Regions from separate parts of the Paenibacillus sp. FSL H8-0122 genome, predicted to be linked through region 2. Evidence: predicted binding sites of a transcription regulator. Region 2 holds the regulator's gene; the other holds the start of a gene.

Region 1 (9,364 bases), 3.3 Mb from region 2:
CCCTAAATAGCCATTTAACGGCTCCTGTGTCCGTAAAACTTACACCCCCCTTATTTTCCGCACAATAACGGCCCCTGGGTCCGTAAAGCCGTGGATTCTGAGCAGATTTCCTATCTGTTGTCACCACGATGGACCTTTCGCCGCCCGCCCTGCTCTATTCCGGCTTAGCCGGCGGTTGCACAGAATCGCCCTGCTGCAAGGAAGGCGGGAATCTGTAGGTGATGGGCATCGCGCTGTCTGCATCATTGATCAATGAGAGCATGATCTTCGCTGCCTGCATCCCCATCTCGTAGGCAGGCTGGCGGATCGTTGTAATATCAGGATTATAGATCCGGGCGAATTCGGCATCGTCGATGCCGATGACCGACAACTGGCCGGGGATCGCAATGGCATTGCGGTTCGCATATTTAAGAATTTCGCCCAGCACCAGATCATTGGCGGCAAGCAGCGCCGTCGGCGGCTGGGGCAGCTGTAACAGCTCGTCCAGTGCGGAAGCGATATCTTCGCGCGACACACTGCGCATATACGAACCCAGCAGAGGCAGACCTGCTTCCTCCATCGCTTTTTTGTACCCGCTCATTCGCTCCTTGCGCGGGGTGATCGCATGTACGCCAAGCGGCAAGGATAGAATAGCAATCGCTTCATGGCCGTGGCCGGTCAGCTCCCGGATAGCGGTCTTCACCGCCATTTCATTATCCAGCAGCAGGCTCTGGGTCGTAATCCCGTCAACCAGCCGGTCCATGAAGACCAGCGGATATTCCGCTTCAATTAATCTGGTATAAGGCGCAGGCTGATCTCCAGCCGGGAAAATAATCAGGCCATCCACCTGACGGGCGACCAGCGTCTCCACATAAGTATTCTCCTTGTCCGCATTCTCATCAGAGTTGCAGATAATCACCTGGATACCGTGGCGCTGCAGCTCATTCTCGATGGCCCGGATACACTGAATGGACAGCGAATAATCTATATTGGCCACAATAATGCCAACCATATGCGTGCGGTTCTGCTTGAGACTGCGGGCAAGTCCATTGGGCTGGTAATTCAGCTCATCGATAACCTCGGCAATACGGTTTTTGGTCGCCTCACTCATATATTTGAACCGTTTATTCAAAAATTGCGAGACTGTGCTTTTCGATACGCCCGCTTTCCGGGCCACATCCTCAATAGTCAGCTTCTTCATTGATCCCGCTCCACTCTTCGATATCGAACTCCAGAAGTAAACACAAATCAAGTTTACTTAGAGATATTATCAAAAAGTATAGCTTTTTTTTAGTAAATTATCTATATGATCCACGTAAAATAATTAGGAGCCCCTTCACTTCCCTGTCTTGGCAGGATCAATCTGCTGTCCGTATTCCTGATAGTACCATTCATAGTACCACTGCTGACCGAGGAGCAAAACGATATCCGCTTTCCGCTTCTTACCGTTCACTTCATAAATAGCCGTCTGCTGCTGGCCTTGAACGTCGATGCCGATTTTGCTGCTTATATTCTGTATCGCTCCAGTAGCAATATCGTACAGACTGCCATGAACGTCAAAACCATTCTTTTTATCATCACTGTAATATACAAGCAGCATCTCGCTATTAGTTTTATCAAAAGCAATAAAGGATCTGTACAAGGAATATTTGTCACCTAAGCTGCTTAAATCCAGCAGTTCCTGCGGGGCTATTGTTTCTCCAGCTGCGGCTGCTTTTAAATTCAATACGGATAACTTTTCAGGTGTCATTCCTACCCCTTTACCCAAAGTGATCGTTCCGATACCCAGCACTACATAGTTACCTCCATCGCAGATCCCCGTTAATTCATAATATTTCTGCGAGCCACCCGCATAGAGCGGAAGAGTATATATCCGCTTAGCTGTGGCTTCAGATAACTCGGCCTGACCTTTGGGAGACAGATACAATGTGTAAGGCTCTGTAGGATGGGTGTATTTGGGCTTGCTGTAATTTACCATCGGAGGCGGCGGCGACCAGACAATCCCGGCGTTGGTCTCAACGGCACGCGCACGTGTCTTGTCTCTGTTCATGGGCAGGGGCATGTAGTACTTCACTCCACCAAGCTCGAACTCCGCAGAACCAACCGGCGGGTTGTAGGCTTGCGGCGATGTTGGTGAAGCAGCATTCTGCGTAGCCGAAGGAGGCGCCGACGGCGTAACCACAGCCGCTCCCGAGCCAGGCTTAAAGACCGCTGCCAGCCTCCCTGCCGGATCGAGGCCGGCCCCTGGGCCAAACGGCCAGATCAGCGCGGCGAGCAGCAGGACGGCTGCCAGTCCGCCGAAGGCGGCCATACGGCTGAAGCGGCGGCGTAGTCCGATTATGCCCGGTGATCCTTCTGCCGCAGCCTCTTCAATCCGCGCCATGAGCTGTGGCGTGAATCCAGGCTCTGCAAGCGGGCTCCGCCCGGCTTGCCTGTACCAGTCCTTCTCCCCGCTCATCACCTTCACTTGCTCCTTCTCTTGTCTCGTCTTCACAGGTTTTCCTCCTTTATCGCCGTTCTCACTTTCTCTCTGGCCCGTCCGAGCCGGGATTTGACCGTCCCCTGCGCGATCCCGAGCAGCGCGGACATCTCAGCAACCGGAAGATCCTGCTGGATATCCAGCACCAGCACCTCTCTGTACTTGTCCGGCAGGGCCATAATAATCTCCCAGATCCGGTTGGCGTATTGATTGCCGATGGCCTCTTGTTCTGCGGACAGGGTGCCTCCATGATCCTGATAGCTGCCCAGCGGAGTGAACCTCCGCCAGAAGCTGTTGCGCCGTAAGCTGAACGCGGTGTTGCGCGTGATGGTCAGCAGCCAGGTTTTCAGGGTGGCCTGTCCCCGGTACTTGCCGATGCTCTTGTAGGCCTTCAGGAATACCTCCTGGCTGATGTCGCTGGCCTGCTCCCGGCTGCGGGTTAAGACAAAAGCATAATTCCATACGTCCTGGCCGTAGGTCTCCATCATCTCGCGAAGCGATACCGATGAGGCACAGGTCATGCTATACGTTAGTTCTTTACTCTGCATGTTCTCTCCCCTCTCACCTAATAAGACTCCTGCCGGCGGATATGGTTCCCTGTTATTGTAAAACTGAATATGCGGATTGCACTTTCTGCAATAGAATTGCCGATATTTTCCGTTAATCTCCATTCTATTGTATTTCCTGCATTAGAATCTGAAGAATCTGCTCAATCAGCCGCTGTTAGCTGAAATCAAGTGTACAAAATACAACAGATCTGATTTCCTCCTGAATTTAAGGAGCATCTAATGTACGAAGTGCAATGAAATCCAGATCCCCCGAAGGCTAAACGCTTTCAAAAATCACAGCCGTTTCCCCTTCCCGGGAGCCCCTGTCTGCACCATTCCACAGCCCCGCAAATTGCTTTAAAAAAATACTAATTAATTATAAGAGAATAGAATGCAGGCGGGGCGTGGGATTGGCGGTTTTAAGCTCTGTTTTGAGGGGCCGCAGAGGTCTGTCTGTCTCTTGACTTTTCAATATATGGTATATAAAATGATTAAGCATTACTAAATATAGTGTATATAAGAGTAAAGCCCATAAATCTAGTGATTTCGCCCAAGTTCATTTGTCAAGTAGAAAGAGCTGTAGAATGGGCTACATGTTATAGGAGGTTAGGAGCCATGTTGATTGCTTACGATTCCAAGACCGGCAACGTCAGAAGATTCATTAATAAACTGAAGCTTCCGGCGGTTCAAATCGAAGAGCATATGACGATCGACGAGCCTTACGTGCTTGTTACATACACTACCGGATTTGGACAGATTCCAGAGAAGGTGTCAACATTCCTTGAACGAAACCACTCCAGGCTCAAAGGCATCGCCGCGAGCGGCAACAAAAACTGGGGTGAGCTATACGCGCACAGCGCAGACTTAATTGCACAGCGTTACAACGTACCGGTGGTCGGCAAGTTTGAATTGTCGGGAACCTTCGGGGACGTACAGCGCATAAAACAGGAGGTGGACCGGGTTGCGGCATATTGAATTGAACAACATGTTGATGAAGAGAGACGAAAGCGGCTTTTTCCAATTGGATAAGGACCAGGAAGCAGTAGCCGAGTTCATGCAGGATGTGGAGCGGCGCAGCCTGACCTTCACAGATACGAAAGCCAAGATTGATTATATGATTGCCAATGACTACTACGAGGACCTGTACGACCGCTACTCCGCTGCTGAGATGGAGGATGTCTACCGGATCGCCCATGAATATAATTTCCGCTTCCCTTCCTATATGGCGGCTTCCAAGTTCTATACCGACTATGCCGTCAAAAGCAATGACCGTAAGCAGTACCTGGAGCATTATCCGGACCGCGTAGCGGTAGTGGCTCTGCATCTGGGACGGGGTAACGTAGAGACTGCCCGTACACTGGCCCGTTCGATGATGGAACAGCGCCTGCAGCCGGCGACACCAACCTTCCTCAATGCCGGTAAAAGCCGCCGCGGCGAGATGGTCTCCTGCTTCCTGCTGGAAATGGACGACTCGCTCAATTCGATCAACTATGTGCTGAACACCTGCATGCAGCTGTCGAAAATCGGGGGCGGCGTTGCGGTCAATCTGTCCAAGCTGCGCTCGCGCGGCGAGACGATTAAAGGTGTCGAGGATGCGGCCAAAGGCATCATGCCTGTCCTGAAGCTCATGGAAGACGGCTTCTCCTATGCGGACCAGATGGGCCAGCGTAAGGGTTCGGGTGCGGCTTATTATAATATTTTCGGCTGGGATGTACTGGAGTTCCTGGACAGCAAGAAGATTAACGCCGACGAACGGACACGCCTGAAGACGTTGTCTATCGGCCTGATCGTGCCTAACCGCTTCTACAAGCTCGCACAGGATAATCAGCCGCTGCATGTGTTCGCTCCTTACACGGTCTACAAGGCGTACGGTACGCATCTGGATGACATGGATCTGGACGTTATGTATGATACCCTGCTCGCTGATCCGCGCGTGAAGAAAAAAATCGCCATGAGCGCACGCGACATGCTGACCAAGATCGCCATGATCCAGCTTGAATCGGGCTATCCGTATATTATGAACAAGAGTAATGCCAATAACGCCCATGCCCTGCGTAATGTGGGCCAGATCAAGATGTCCAACCTGTGCACCGAGATTTTCCAATTGCAGGAGACTTCAGAGATTAACGACTACGGTCAGCAGGACGAGATCCGCCGCGATATCAGCTGCAACCTGGCTTCCCTCAACATTGTGAACGTGATGGAGCACGGCAAGATTCGTGAATCCGTACATGAGGGCATGCTGGCACTGACGGCTGTCAGCGATATGACTACGGTCTCCAACGCTCCGGGCGTAGCTAAAGCGAACAAGGAAATGCACTCCGTAGGTCTGGGAGTAATGAACCTGCACGGGTATTTTGCCAAGAACAAGGTGGCTTATGAGAGTGAGCAGGCCCGTGATTTCGCACGCACCTTCTTCATGACCATGAACTATCATTCGATTGAGAAAAGTATGGAGATTGCCGCCGAGACAGGTGAGACCTTCTATGGCTTCGAGCAGTCCGACTACGCCAGCGGCGTGTATTTCGACCGTTATCTGACTACAGACTACCGTCCGGTTACGGCAAAAGCGCAGGAGCTGTTCGAGGGGATCTACATTCCTACTACAGAGGATTGGAAAGAGCTGCGTGACAAGGTGATGAAGCACGGCCTGTACCATGCCTACCGTCTGGCGATTGCGCCGACCGCAAGCATCTCGTACATCCAGAATGCGACCTCCAGCGTCATGCCGATTGTAGAGCAGATCGAGACCCGCACGTATGCCAACTCGACCACCTACTATCCGATGCCTTACCTGCGTCCGGACAATGTGTTCTATTATAAATCCGCCTACCAGATGGACCAGTTCAAGGTGATTGATCTGATTGCGGAGATTCAGCCTCATATCGACCAGGGTATCTCAACGGTTCTGCATGTGAACAGTGATGTTACAACCCGTGAGCTGGCCCGCTCTTACCTGTATGCGGCGCACAAAGGGCTGAAATCCCTGTACTACACCCGGACCAACAAATTGTCTGTCGAGGAATGCCTGGCCTGCTCCATCTAAGAGGAGCACAGGTACAGAAAGGGAGAATATACGATTATGAGCGCAATTCAAGCCGTGAACTGGAACCGTCCCGACGACGATTTCTCGCTGATGTTCTGGAACCAGAATATTATGCAGTTCTGGACCGACGACGAAATTCCATTATCCGATGACAAAATGTCCTGGCTCACGCTGAGTGAGATTGAAAAGGACTCTTATATGAAGGTGCTGGGCGGACTGACCCTGCTGGATACGATTCAGGGCGGCGTAGGGATGCCGCAGATTATGGAGCATGTGGACGGCTTGCAGCGCAAGGCGGTCCTTGGCTTCATGGGGATGATGGAGCAGATTCATGCGAAGTCGTACAGCAGCATTTTCACCACACTGGCTTCGACTGAACAGATTGACGGGATTTTCCGCTGGGTGGAGGACAATACGTTCCTGCAGTTCAAGGCGGAGACGATCTCGGAGTATTATCAAAAGATTGAGACGAAGAAAGACCTCTATCTGGCGATGTCCGCCTCGGTCCTGCTGGAGAGCTACCTGTTCTACAGCGGCTTCTTCTACCCGCTCTATCTGGCCGGTCAGGGCAAAATGACCTGCAGCGGCGAGATCATCGACCTGATCCTGCGCGATGAGAGCATCCACGGCGTCTATGTCGGCGTGCTGGCCCAGGAGATTTTTGAGGAGCTGTCCGATGAAGACCAGAGCGATGTCTACGAGACCCTGGTCGGCCTGCTGCGTCTGCTCCATGCGAACGAAGAACAGTACACCGAGCAGATCTACGCGCCGATCGGTCTGGTAGAGGAAGTGAAGACCTTCCTGCGCTACAATGCCAACAAGGCGATGATGAACCTCGGCCATGATCCGCTGTTCGATGAGGAAGAGATTAACCCGATCGTCCAGAACGGAATCAGCACCCACACGAAGCAACATGACTTCTTCTCGAAGAAGGGGAACGGGTATGTGCGGGCTATGAATGTGGAGCCTTTGCGGGATGAGGATTTTAATTTTTGAGTGGGTAGATTGAACTTGCAGTATCTTTATCTTGGGATAGTCATGACTCCAGAGAATGTTTGGACTTCCGGCCGCTGTTGTATACAGATTTCCTTGATTTAACCGCTGTTCGCGGTAGAAATCCGTATACAAAGGCGGACGCTACCGCTCCTACAGTTCCAAAATTCCCTTCCGCCATTCATCCCTTAATTTGTATATTACAAGTTCAATCTATTGGATGGTATGTAGAATAAGCACCCGGCAGCTTGGACAAGCTGCCGGGGCTTTTTTGTGAATACATTGCCGATCCCCGCAAAGATCCTGAGTAAGCATCGAAACCCAAGCTTCACTTTTCATTGAAACGGTACCGTCCCGAAAAGGAAGACAAAGCCGGTTCTACTTATGAGACCATATTGTTACTGGGACGTAGGAGTAGGAGTAGGAGTGGCTATTTTACAAGAAAGAGGTGTAACGGGATGGCGATACATATTCAGGAGTACGGAGACCCGGATGGGGCTTGTCTGATGGTCTTCCTGCATGGCGGGGGCGTGAGCGGGTGGATGTGGGAGAAGCAGGTGGCGGCGTTCGCCGGGTATCATTGTCTGGTCCCGGACCTGCCGGGGCACGGGTTCAGCCGGGAGGATACGGAGTTCACGATCCGCAGCAGTGCGGAGGAGCTTCTGTTGCTCATTGAGGAGCGGGCTCAGGGACGAAAGATCGTTGTCACCGGCTTCTCGCTGGGCGCACAGGTGTTGGTTCAGATGCTGGGGTTAAGACCGGAGCTGATCGATTATGCCATCATCAACAGCGCGTTAGTGCGGCCCATTCCCTCCGCCAGCAAGCTGATCGGGCCGGCGGTCAGACTGTCTTTTCCGCTGATTAAGTACAGATGGTTCGCGAAGCTACAGGCTAAGACGCTCTATCTGGGCGAGGAGTACCTGGAACGGTATGTTCAAGAGAGCCGGCAGATGGAGCTGAAGACGCTGATCCGGGTGCTGGAAGAGAATATGTCGTTCCGCATTCCAGCCGGGTTCAGTGAGGCTGCAGGCAAAATACTGGTTACTGTAGGTGAACGTGAGAAATCTGTCATGAAGCAATCCGCCCGGGACCTTGTAGCTGAGAATCCCCGCTGCATAGGCGTGGTGATTCCCCGGATGGGACATGGCCTCTCTCTGGCGGAGCCGGAGCTGTTCAATAAGCTGGTCGAGGCCTGGGTTCAGGGCGGGGAGCTGCCCGGGGAATGCAGAAGAATCTAATTCCCTCAGGCGCGAAATGACGCTAGTTCAGATCCTCCCTGATTTTGTAGCGGACAGCAAGATAGCTTAGTATTAGAATCGCAGCAACCGCTACTCCGAATGTATGAATCATGTCAGCCGTGCTGCCTAGATCCTTGACCCGTACGAGCGTGTTGATCAGCAGATATTGCGTGAGATGAGTGCCTGTGAACTGATTCTCCAGCGCCCCCAGTACCATCCCGATCACATTCAGGGCCAGAACGAAGCCGGCGCTCAAGCTGATGAGCAGGTTCTTAGTCATCATAGCAATGCAGAGAACAAGCAGGGAGAACGCCCAGTGCAGCAGGAATTGGCTGGCCAGCAGGGTAATGAGCATGCCTAGATCTCCCATATCTGTCTGGTCAAAGAGCATCCTTCTCCCGATCCCATCCGCAATTAACAGTGTCAGGAACAGCATGGCCACGAATAGGGCGAGAATCGCCATTTTGGAGAAGACGGAGTGGATTCTTGCCTGTCTCATGGAGATATAATTCTTGTGGAAGCCGGAATTCCATTCGCTCATATAGAAATAGATCGTGAACACGGCGATATAGATCAGCATCCAGGAAGGCGGCTGTGAGATCGTGTACTGGATGAAGTCTATCTCCGTTAAATTTCCGATCTGAACACCGCCTTCCTCCACAGGCTGCGCGTATTGCTTCATCATATAGATGCCGAAGATCTGAAAGGCACAGAACAAAAGCAGCAGCAAGTACATAATCTTGTTTCGCGTGAAGCGGTACAGGTCCATCCGCAACAGATTAATCATGGCGTTCACCTGCACTTTCCGTGCGTTCCAAGAAATACTGCTCCAGGCTCTGCTTATGTCTTGAGATGGAATCTACCATTATCCCATGCTGCGCCAGCTCCTGGACGATCTGCCGGATGCGGATATGCTCGTCGTATACATACACCGTACGGCTGTCCACCACTTTATATTGTGTAATCTTCAGCTCGCGCTCCAGCACCGGGAGAGCCTCCCGGGCTTCCTCCACGCTAATCTCGATCCGTTCCTCACAGCGCTGTTGTAATTCTTCCTTGGAGATGACCTCGGCGAATTCCC
Region 2 (9,364 bases):
CGCTGAGATCGATAGTCTGATTCGACATTGGACCTATGTTGCGGGTCAGGCCAAGGCTCTGCAAAAAGAAGAGATCGGTACGCTTAGTATCGGCGGGCTGGAAACGTTGACGGAGCATGTACTGCCAAAGTCGCTTCTTCGCTTCATGGAGCATAAGCCTAATGTATCCTGCCATTTTGTGATCGGTAACACCGCTTCACTCTCGCATGCACTGCTTCAGAATCAATTGGATTTTGCCATCTGTGGAGAGCCTGTTGACCTATCTTCGTATCACTTCGAACCCTTGTATCAGGAGCGGATATCTTTTATCGCAGGGAACAACCACCCTTTGGCCGCAAAAGATGAGATCGCTTTCGAGGAATTGCTTGGTTATCCAATCATTGCCGGGGGAGCTACCTGTCTATATCATTCCCAATTAGCGAAGCATTTCTCCCGGTACACCGACACTCCTTTTCTGCATACAGTAAGTCAAATCTCCGCCATTGCGGGCTTCGTCCGGCAAATCCCTTCTATCGGAGCCGTCCTCGAATCTACGCCGTTACCGCCGAATGTCGTAAGACTTCATGTTGAGCTGAAGAACGCCGCCATTCCCGTAGGCCTGCTGCAATCACGCAACGTTGAGTATCATTCCTCATCCAAGAAGCTTTTAATGCAATTTGTAAAAGAGGAGCTGGAGTCCTGTCCACGATTAAGGCAGGTAGAGTAACGGGGATGCGAGCAGCACTGCAGTGATAAAAACGAGCTGAATCCCTATGCGGACCGGTAATTTCGGGACCGGCTTGCCGCCAATCGTCAACCGAGTGCGTGCTGCATAGATATTGGCGGGGAGCATGGCAATCAGCAGCACAATCAGGCACACGGCAGCGGCCAAGGAAACAGCTGGCAGCAATAATCCAATAGCCCCGGCGATCTCCAGCATTCCGGTAACCGTAACAATCCATTCCTTCCTTGGAAAAAGGGGCGGTACCATTCTGACCAGATCAGCCCGCCGCCGTCCCCAGTGAGCCGAAGCACCCAGAAGCAGCATAATGGCTACGGCCCACTGAAGGGCGGTTTGCCAGTCATTCCAATATGTCAAGCCCAGGAGACCCATCCCCCGGAACAGCAAAAAGGATGCGATAAGCGCGATAAAAGGAACCATTGTATACTCCTCCTTCACCATTAATTCTTCAGGATACCCGCCATAAAGCCGGCTACCTCTTTCGCTGACAGGGACTCGGGAGAGGCGCGCATGGAGGTGCGTACCCGCAGACCCAGCGACAGCAGGACGAACAGCTCCGCCGTCTCATCAGGATTAACGCTGTCTTTGATCACCCCGTATTTTTGCCCCGTGATAATCCACTGTCTGGAGACTGACACCGACCGCTCATGAAAATGCTCAAGTACCTCCGCTACCGCCGGTTCATTCTCCTTGCCCAGCAGATATAGGAGCACCTTGTTGGTCGCTTCATGGCTGTCCTCAAGACCAGCCAGACTTCTGGCAATGGCCAGCATCGGCCCGTCAAAAGCTTTATCCGGACTGCCTGCCACCTCCTCCTCAAAACGATTATTCACAGCGTCAAGCCGCTCCTCCAGCACCCAGGCAAAAATCTCATCCTTACTCTTCACGTAATGAAATATAGCCCCCTTCGACAATTGCGATTGCTCCATAATGTCCTTCAAAGTGATGGCATGACAGCTCTTATCCCGCAGCAGCTGCTTGGTAGCCTCCAGCAGCTGCCGGATCGTCTGCTCCCGCCGGTCTGCGTTCTTCATCGCTATTCTCCTCTTCTGCCTGGCATAGTTAAGATTAGATTAAATTAGGATATGATTACTGTTGATTATACATACCGACCGTCGGTTTGTAAATTGGTGTGTAAATAAAAAAAGGCTCGGAATGTTCCGGATAACGTGGATTAATTCCTCCATCATTTCTCCGACTACCGCACCCGTGATTTTAATACCTGTCCGATCTGGATCTTATATCCAGTTATGCCTCTTCATCCTCTTCGTCTTCAGCATCATCAAAATCTCCATGTTGATCCGGTGCCTCTCCCTCGATCTCCGTAATCATAGGCAGCTTTTGTCCCGGCTTCACTTCTGTCTCTCCCAGATATTGAATAATCATTCTCCACTCATCGCCATAATCGAATAAGAGGAGCAGCTTATGTTTGGGGGTATTCGTAACTGCCGCAAGATCCTACAGCGATGCCTTTGCAGATATTGCAATCCTCCGGTTCGGCCGTCCACGCACCGCACCGTTCCAGTCGCTTAAGGTTACTTTGAATAATCTGGCTTGTTCATTCTTAGTCATCAGACTCTCCCCTTTTATCAATTCCACTCTTCCTCACGCATTCTCCGAATCTCATTGTACAGTTCTTTTGCTTCATTAGGCGTCAGTATACCTTCAGATTCAAGAATATCGTCAATTGAATAGTCATCTTCAGCTAGCCCATTAGTTGTTTGTTTTTCCATTCTTTTTGGCACAAGCATGTCTGATTTCAGCCTCCTATGAGGACTTAAGGGTAGTATAACTTATTGATTCCTGGATTTGTAGCGCTATAATAAGAAACATAGGTTGTGAAGCACACGCCGCTTGTAATGCTTTGCCCCTTCCGAGTTAGTTTCTTGGAGAGGGTTGAGTATTGAGGCGGCTTTTTTGCGGGAAAAATAAACACTAAGTTGAGCGTTCGAGGAGGAGTACGGATGCCGCGATTTGAGCAGCAGTACGAGGAATGGTTAGTTAGCAATCTTAAGAATGAGAGCAACCACAGGCGAAAGGAGCTACTTGGCAAAGGATTAGGCCACGGAACAGTTGAATTTCTCCGCAAGGTATGGTTTCCGGCAATAGGCAATTTCGATCATTTGTTTCCAGAATGGGAAGTGCGTGATTTCAATAACGGGTACCGCTATCTGGACTTAGCTTATATGCCTGGAGGTGCAAAAGGCGGGATTGAGATTCAAGGCTTCGATTATCGAAGAACCCAAGCAATGTCAACAGTTGGTGTTGTCTTTTATCGGCAAATTCATTGCGACGGATGTTGCTTCCACCTTAACTTGGCTCGAAGCGGAGACCCTTCGTTACGCAAGACGTCTGCTCAGGGCATTCACACCTTTGGAGCTTGCTAAGCATCTCAGGGTAACGGACAGGCACTCCAGACGAATTCTGCATCATTTGGTCGAACAACAGTTACTGGATGTCGCTGGAGGACAGCAGCGCAACCGGACATATCAGCTTAGAGTGTAACGTATGTTTAGGAGCATAATTATAAAGCTGATATGGTAAAAACACTTGAATTCCGTGGCTGTGAGCGTGAGAAGTAGAGGTATCAATCAGCTGTAACGGACCGAGGCGCGCCTATTTCTACAAAAAGCACAATTTCACCAAGCTTACGGACTCAGATGGCGCTATTTACTAGATTTCATCTCATATATGGATGGTGATGAAACAATAAGCGCGATAAGGTCCGTTAGCCCTTTTAATTATGTTGAATAGAGAAAATAAGGGCTGTGGAGTCCGTAGCAGTCCTTTAGACACATTTAGAACCGAAGGATATAGACGGAAACCATACTTCGCAGTTGAGGTTCGGGGGTTCACGGTTCGGGAATGGATCTCAAGCCCTTGCTGTTCCCCCACTTAATCATCCGCATCCCCTGAAACAGCAAAAGAACAGCATCTCTGCCGTTCTTCATGTGATGGACTCTCAGGGGCTCGAACCCTGGACAAATAGATTAAGAGTCTACTGCTCTACCAACTGAGCTAAGAGTCCGTATGAAATTGGTGGAGCCAAGGGGGATCGAACCCCTGACCTCATCGCTGCCAGCGATGCGCTCTCCCAGCTGAGCTATGGCCCCATAATTTTACAATTTTGCCAATTTAGAATTACATTATGTATTCTAAAATCTAACCTTAGTGATAAGCTCAAGCCGCTTATTCATCAATGTGTTTCGTAGGCGACTTCTATATAATACAGAAATCTGCTTTCAGTGTCAACACTTTTTCGAAATTATTTTTGAGGACAAACGCCCTACCCGGGAACTGGCCCTATAACCCCAGAGCCAGCCCCGCTACCCCAATCAAACCCCTCTACTCCCTAAACCGCTTACAGCCCGTCCAGCTCCTCCGTGTTCTTGGACAGCAGTCCCTTCAGTTCCTTCATGAACATGTTAATGTCCTTGAACTGGCGGTACACGGACGCGAAGCGGACGTAGGCTACCTCGTCGACAGGGTAGAGCTGCTCCATGACCAGCTCGCCGATCTGGCGGCTCTCGATCTCGGCGAGGGCGATGCCGCGCAGGCTTTTTTCCACCTCGGATACGATGACCTCCAGGCGCTCAACAGGGACCGGACGCTTCTCGCAGGCACGGATCAGGCCACGGAGGATTTTGTCACGGCTGAACTCTTCACGGCTGCCGCCTTTTTTGATCACAATCAGGGGGGTCTCTTCAATCATCTCGAAGGTGGTGAAACGGCGGCTGCACAGCTCGCATTCCCGCCTGCGGCGGATGGACTTATTCTCATTGGCCGGGCGCGAGTCCAGGACTTTGGTATTGGTGTGGTCGCAGTAAGGACATTTCATAAGCTTCTTCACTTCCTCATCATTAGAATGGTCAGGCCCCGCCCCTTGATACACAAGGGCTATGCGGGATTAATTTAATTTCCAGAAAACACCGTTTATTTGTTGTTATGAATCTGACATGTCCGGCACATAATACAGTTACCAACCGATAGGAGGTGAACAGCAATGAGCCAAAATAACAACTCCAATAACCTGGTAGCTCCAAACTCACGCGGTGCCTTGGAACAACTGAAATATGAAGTTGCCCAGGAACTAGGTATCACCCTCTCCCCAGACGGATACCAAGGCAATAAAACTTCTTACGAAAACGGTTCGATCGGTGGTTACATCACTAAACGTCTTGTAACCCTGGCTGAACAGCAATTGGCAGGTCAGTACAAATAATAACCTGCTAAGCGCGACATGAGCTTGCCTAAGAAGTATCGAACGGCCTCCGGCCGTTTGATGCTTCTTTTTACATAACAGCAGCAGAAGTAACAAGCACCCTAGAACTCACTGTAGAGCTCGGTGTATTGATCATAATAATAAATTACACGCTGCACGTAGTGACGCGTCTCACCGAACGGAATGTCCTTCACAGAGGCTTCTGTTCCGTCCCATTGCCCTTCATCCAACCAGCTCTGCACCTTACCGGGCCCGGCATTATAGGCGGCTATGACCGCTATACGGTTGCCGTCGAACTGCTTGGACAGCGTAGACAAATACCAGGTGCCCAGTTCAATATTGGAGGAGGGCTCTTGCTTCAGCCGCTCCAGCGACACGTCGGGGAGCTTGGCCTTTTCGAGCGCCCACTTGGCGGTATCCGGCATGAGCTGCATGAGCCCCAGTGCGCCTTTTTTGGATTCGCGGCCGGTCTTATAATTGGTCTCCACACGGATGATGGACGCCACCAGAAACGGGTCCATCTCATACGTCTGGCTGTGCTGGCGGATCTCTGCTTTATAATGAATAGGATAAAACCATGACATCCAGTTGGAGCCAAGAAACAGGATCGCGGTGAAGCCGATGAACAGCAGCAGCAGAACTCTTTTTTTACGCAGCCACTTCATCATATCAGGCCCAGCCTGTCCCAGAGCCGGGCAACCTGAAGCTCTGCAGACTCCAGATCACCGCTATTGTCGATCACAAATGTTGCTTTCCTGCGCTTCAGTTCAATATCCATCTGGGACCGCAGCCGGTCCTCCGCCTGTTCCAGCTTCATTCCGCTGCGCTCCATGAGGCGGGCTAACTGCACCCTCCTCGGAACATAGACCACAATAATCTGATCAAACAAGGAATCCAGCTCTGATTCGAAGAGCAGCGGAATATCCACAATGACCAGCCGTTGCGGATTCTCCTGTTCAAGCGCATACATCCTGTCCGTGATCTCCCTGCGGATTGCCGGATGGGTCAGGTTATTCAGTGTCTTAAGCGCCTCCGGGTCCCGGAAGACAATCTCGCCAAGACCTGCCCGGTCCAGCGAACCGTCAGGCAGCAGGATGCGGTCTCCAAAAGCCTCCACCGCTGCCGCCAGTACCGGGTGTCCGGGGAGCATCACCTCTCGGGCGATGACATCAGCATCCACCAGCGCAGCTCCCTTGCGGACAAACAGTGCAGACACGGTGCTTTTTCCCGAAGCGATGCCTCCGGTTAAGCCTATAATCATGTACTCACCTCATAATAACTTCATTATACCCATTACAATTAATAATATCGCGGGCAGCGCAGCCGCATGCTTCATCCAGTAGCTGCCTGATAATCTCAGTCCTGTCTTCATCCCCATCAGCAGAAAGGTCCCGCTGAATACAGCGATCATCAGCGAGGTGGACCACGGGCTGAATCCGAGCAACGCTGCACCAAGACCGGCTCCGAAGGCATCCAGCGACAACGCAATCCCCAGAATCATGGCTTCCATGGAGGAGATGCTCCCCGAGGCATCCATATCCGCAGAAGATGGTGTGCGGAGAATCTGTATAACCACGCCCAGATGGCGAAGCTCCAGCGAGAATACGGCCGGCTTCAGCTCTGTCTCAGCAAGTTGTGCGGCAGCAGCCGTCTCCTGCCTGGTCTCCTGCCCCGAATAGCCTTTATCGGCTGCCGGCGCAGGCTCTTCCTGCTCCTTCTCCTTCTGCGTCAGCATCTGGAACAGGGACCAGCAGCCCATTAAGACGAGAATAACCGCTCCGACACTGGAAGCGGCATTCGGGGAGACTACCTTGGCCAGCAGCACGCCGACCTGCATAGAACCATAAATGACGACCCCTGAACAGAGCGAGATAATGATAATGGAGAGCAGGGGAATTTTCATTTTACGCAGTCCATATGTAATGCCTACACCAAATCCATCCAGACTAAGCGCAAACGCAAGCAACAGCAGTGACAACAATGGGCTAAGCACCCGCAATCCCTCCCGTGAAGAACCGGAGCCGGTGGATTAAGTATCCAAGCCGGATCTCCGTTTCGCCATAATCAGCAATCTTCACACATTATATGGGCGGGACGGGCAGGAAGTGCCTGCCTTTATACATAACGGTTGTAACTCAGGTGTAACTAATCCGGAAACGGGCTGTAAATGCAGCGCTGACTCTAAATAAAAATCATAGAATCAATACAGGTACCGGCTGGCAGCGGGGACAATAATGCGTTCCCCGTCCGCCGACCACGCTCTTCTCAATCAGCGTGCCGCAGGTGGCACACGGCTGATCCTTGCGTCCGTAGATCTTGTGCTGATCCTGGTAGCTTCCGCTCTCCCCCTGGCCGTTGACATACGACTTCACCGAGGAGCCTCCGGCATTCACCGCTTCCGTCAGCGTTGCGACGATAGCATGGTGCAGTCTGGCCAACTGATCCTCCGTGAGGGATTTCGCGGTCTCCTCCGGGTGGATGCCTGCACGGTGCAGGGACTCATCTACATAAATATTGCCGATACCTACTATATATTCCTGATTGAGCAGCAGCGGCTTGATCTTGGTGCTCCGCTTGGCGACAATCTCCTTGAACCGCTCCAGCGTGAAATCGGCATCCAGCGGCTCCTGCCCCAGCTTGTTCAGCGGCTTCAGCTGCAGATCCTCTCCCGGCTGGAACAGATGCATCGTCCCGAATTGGCGCACATCCGTATAACGCAGCTCCGTCCCATCTGTGAAATGGAAAATAACATGCGTATGCTTGTCCAGCAGTTCGCCCTCACGGTACACTCCGTAACGGCCCTCCATCCGCAGATGGGAGACCATCACCAGCCCGTCAAAGACGAACCGCAGAAACTTGCCTCTGCGTTCAACTGTAACCACACTATGGCCGGCCAGCATATGGGCAAAGGCCTGAATATCATCCGGGCGCTGAATAATCCGCGGCAGCCGGACGGTGACATGCTCTATCTGCTTACCTGTAATTAACTCATTAAGTGTTCTTCTGACTGTTTCGACTTCCGGCAATTCCGGCATCATGGCTCACCTCTACTCCATTATACCGGATATCTGCCATGTGCGGGGAGCCTATTTCGCTTCGTACCAGTTGCTGCCATAACTTACCTCTGCCTTCAGCGGAACAGACAGCTGCAGCGCTCCGGCCATCACCTCAGGCAGCAGCTGCTTCATCTCTTCCAGCTCCTCCTCCGGCACCTCGAACACTAACTCATCGTGTACCTGGAGCAGCATCCGGCTCTTCAGGCCGCGCTCATGCAGCGCCTTATCCATATGGACCATGGCCAGCTTGATAATATCCGCAGCGGTTCCCTGGATCGGCGTATTCATCGCCGTACGTTCTGCGAAGGAACGCAGATTGAAGTTCTTCGCATTAATCTCCGGCAGATAACGGCGGCGCTCCAGCAGCGTAGTCACATACCCCTGCTTACGGGCCTCGACCACAATATCATCCATGTAACGGCGCACACCCTGGAACACGTCGAAATACTGTTCAATGAACCGGGCAGCTTCCTTACGGGGAATGTTCAGGTTCTGCGACAGGCCGTAATCGCTGATGCCGTACACAATGCCGAAGTTAACCGCTTTGGCGGAGCGGCGCATATTGCTGTCCACACTCTCGGCAGGAACGCCGAATACGTCCATAGCTGTCTTGGTATGGATATCCATATCCTCTACAAAAGCTTCCTTCATCCGCTCATCACCCGAGATATGCGCCAGCACACGCAGCTCGATCTGCGAGTAATCCGCCGCCAGAATCGACCAGCCCGGCTCGGAGGGGACGAATACCTTACGGATCTTGCGGCCCTCTTCGAGCCGGATCGGAATATTCTGCAGGTTCGGGAACTGGCTGCTTAGCCGGCCCGTGGCGGCAATCGTCTGCCGGTAGAAGGTGTGTACCTTGCCGGTCTCCGGCGAGATTTCCTTCATCAGACCTTCCACATACGTGGATTGCAGCTTGGCAATGGATCGGTATTGCAGGATCAGGCGCACGGCGTCATGATAAGGCGCAAGCTTTTCCAGTACCTCGGCATCCGTCGAATACCCGGTCTTCGTCTTCTTCACGACCGGCAGACCCAGCTTCACGAACAGAACCTCGCCCAGCTGCTTCGGAGAATTAAGATTGAATTCGGTTCCGCAGGCAGAGTAGATCTCAGTGACCAGCCGGGAGATTTGGGCTTCAAATTCCTTACCGAGCTGGACGAGATCATCCTTGTTTACAGCAATGCCCTGCTTCTCCATATCGGCGAGAATCCGTGACAGCGGCATCTCCAGGTCCTGGAACAGACCGGTCATGTCCGTCTTGTCCAGCTCCACCTGCTGCTTCTGCACAATGCCTAGCACGGTCGCACTCTTACGGGCGACATGCTCACCAAGAATCTTAAGCTCAGGAATTCTATATTTGGC

Evidence for each region. The regulator NrdR, encoded in region 2, represses ribonucleotide reductase genes. The targets are predictions, from matches to a motif close to AACACNATATATNGTGTT.
Region 1: nrdI (class Ib ribonucleoside-diphosphate reductase assembly flavoprotein NrdI) is a predicted target of NrdR. The motif match lies at 3,504-3,521, and genes of this name have one in related genera.

The regions. Positions count from the first base shown of each region.
Region 1 covers NZ_JBBOTB010000001.1:977,815-987,178, reverse strand. The annotation lists gene NSS64_RS04370 (LacI family DNA-binding transcriptional regulator) at 155-1,180, opposite strand; gene NSS64_RS04365 (hypothetical protein) at 1,316-2,473, opposite strand; gene NSS64_RS04360 (RNA polymerase sigma factor) at 2,470-3,006, opposite strand; gene nrdI (class Ib ribonucleoside-diphosphate reductase assembly flavoprotein NrdI) at 3,622-3,981, shown strand; gene nrdE (class 1b ribonucleoside-diphosphate reductase subunit alpha) at 3,968-6,052, shown strand; gene nrdF (class 1b ribonucleoside-diphosphate reductase subunit beta) at 6,089-7,048, shown strand; gene NSS64_RS04340 (alpha/beta fold hydrolase) at 7,504-8,283, shown strand; gene NSS64_RS04335 (ABC transporter permease) at 8,306-9,070, opposite strand; gene NSS64_RS04330 (ABC transporter ATP-binding protein) at 9,063-9,364, opposite strand, start outside.
Region 2 covers NZ_JBBOTB010000001.1:4,240,351-4,249,714, forward strand. The annotation lists gene NSS64_RS18365 (LysR family transcriptional regulator) at 1-706, shown strand, start outside; gene NSS64_RS18370 (DoxX family protein) at 689-1,141, opposite strand; gene NSS64_RS18375 (TetR/AcrR family transcriptional regulator) at 1,162-1,755, opposite strand; gene NSS64_RS18380 (hypothetical protein) at 1,970-2,107, opposite strand; gene NSS64_RS18385 (hypothetical protein) at 2,311-2,472, opposite strand; partial or broken gene NSS64_RS18390 (transcriptional regulator) at 2,686-3,226, shown strand; tRNA gene NSS64_RS18395 (tRNA-Lys) at 3,677-3,749, opposite strand; tRNA gene NSS64_RS18400 (tRNA-Ala) at 3,759-3,834, opposite strand; gene nrdR (transcriptional regulator NrdR) at 4,083-4,559, opposite strand; gene NSS64_RS18410 (alpha/beta-type small acid-soluble spore protein) at 4,725-4,943, shown strand; gene NSS64_RS18415 (lytic transglycosylase domain-containing protein) at 5,045-5,608, opposite strand; gene coaE (dephospho-CoA kinase) at 5,608-6,204, opposite strand; gene NSS64_RS18425 (manganese efflux pump) at 6,214-6,936, opposite strand; gene mutM (DNA-formamidopyrimidine glycosylase) at 7,136-7,978, opposite strand; gene polA (DNA polymerase I) at 8,030-9,364, opposite strand, start outside.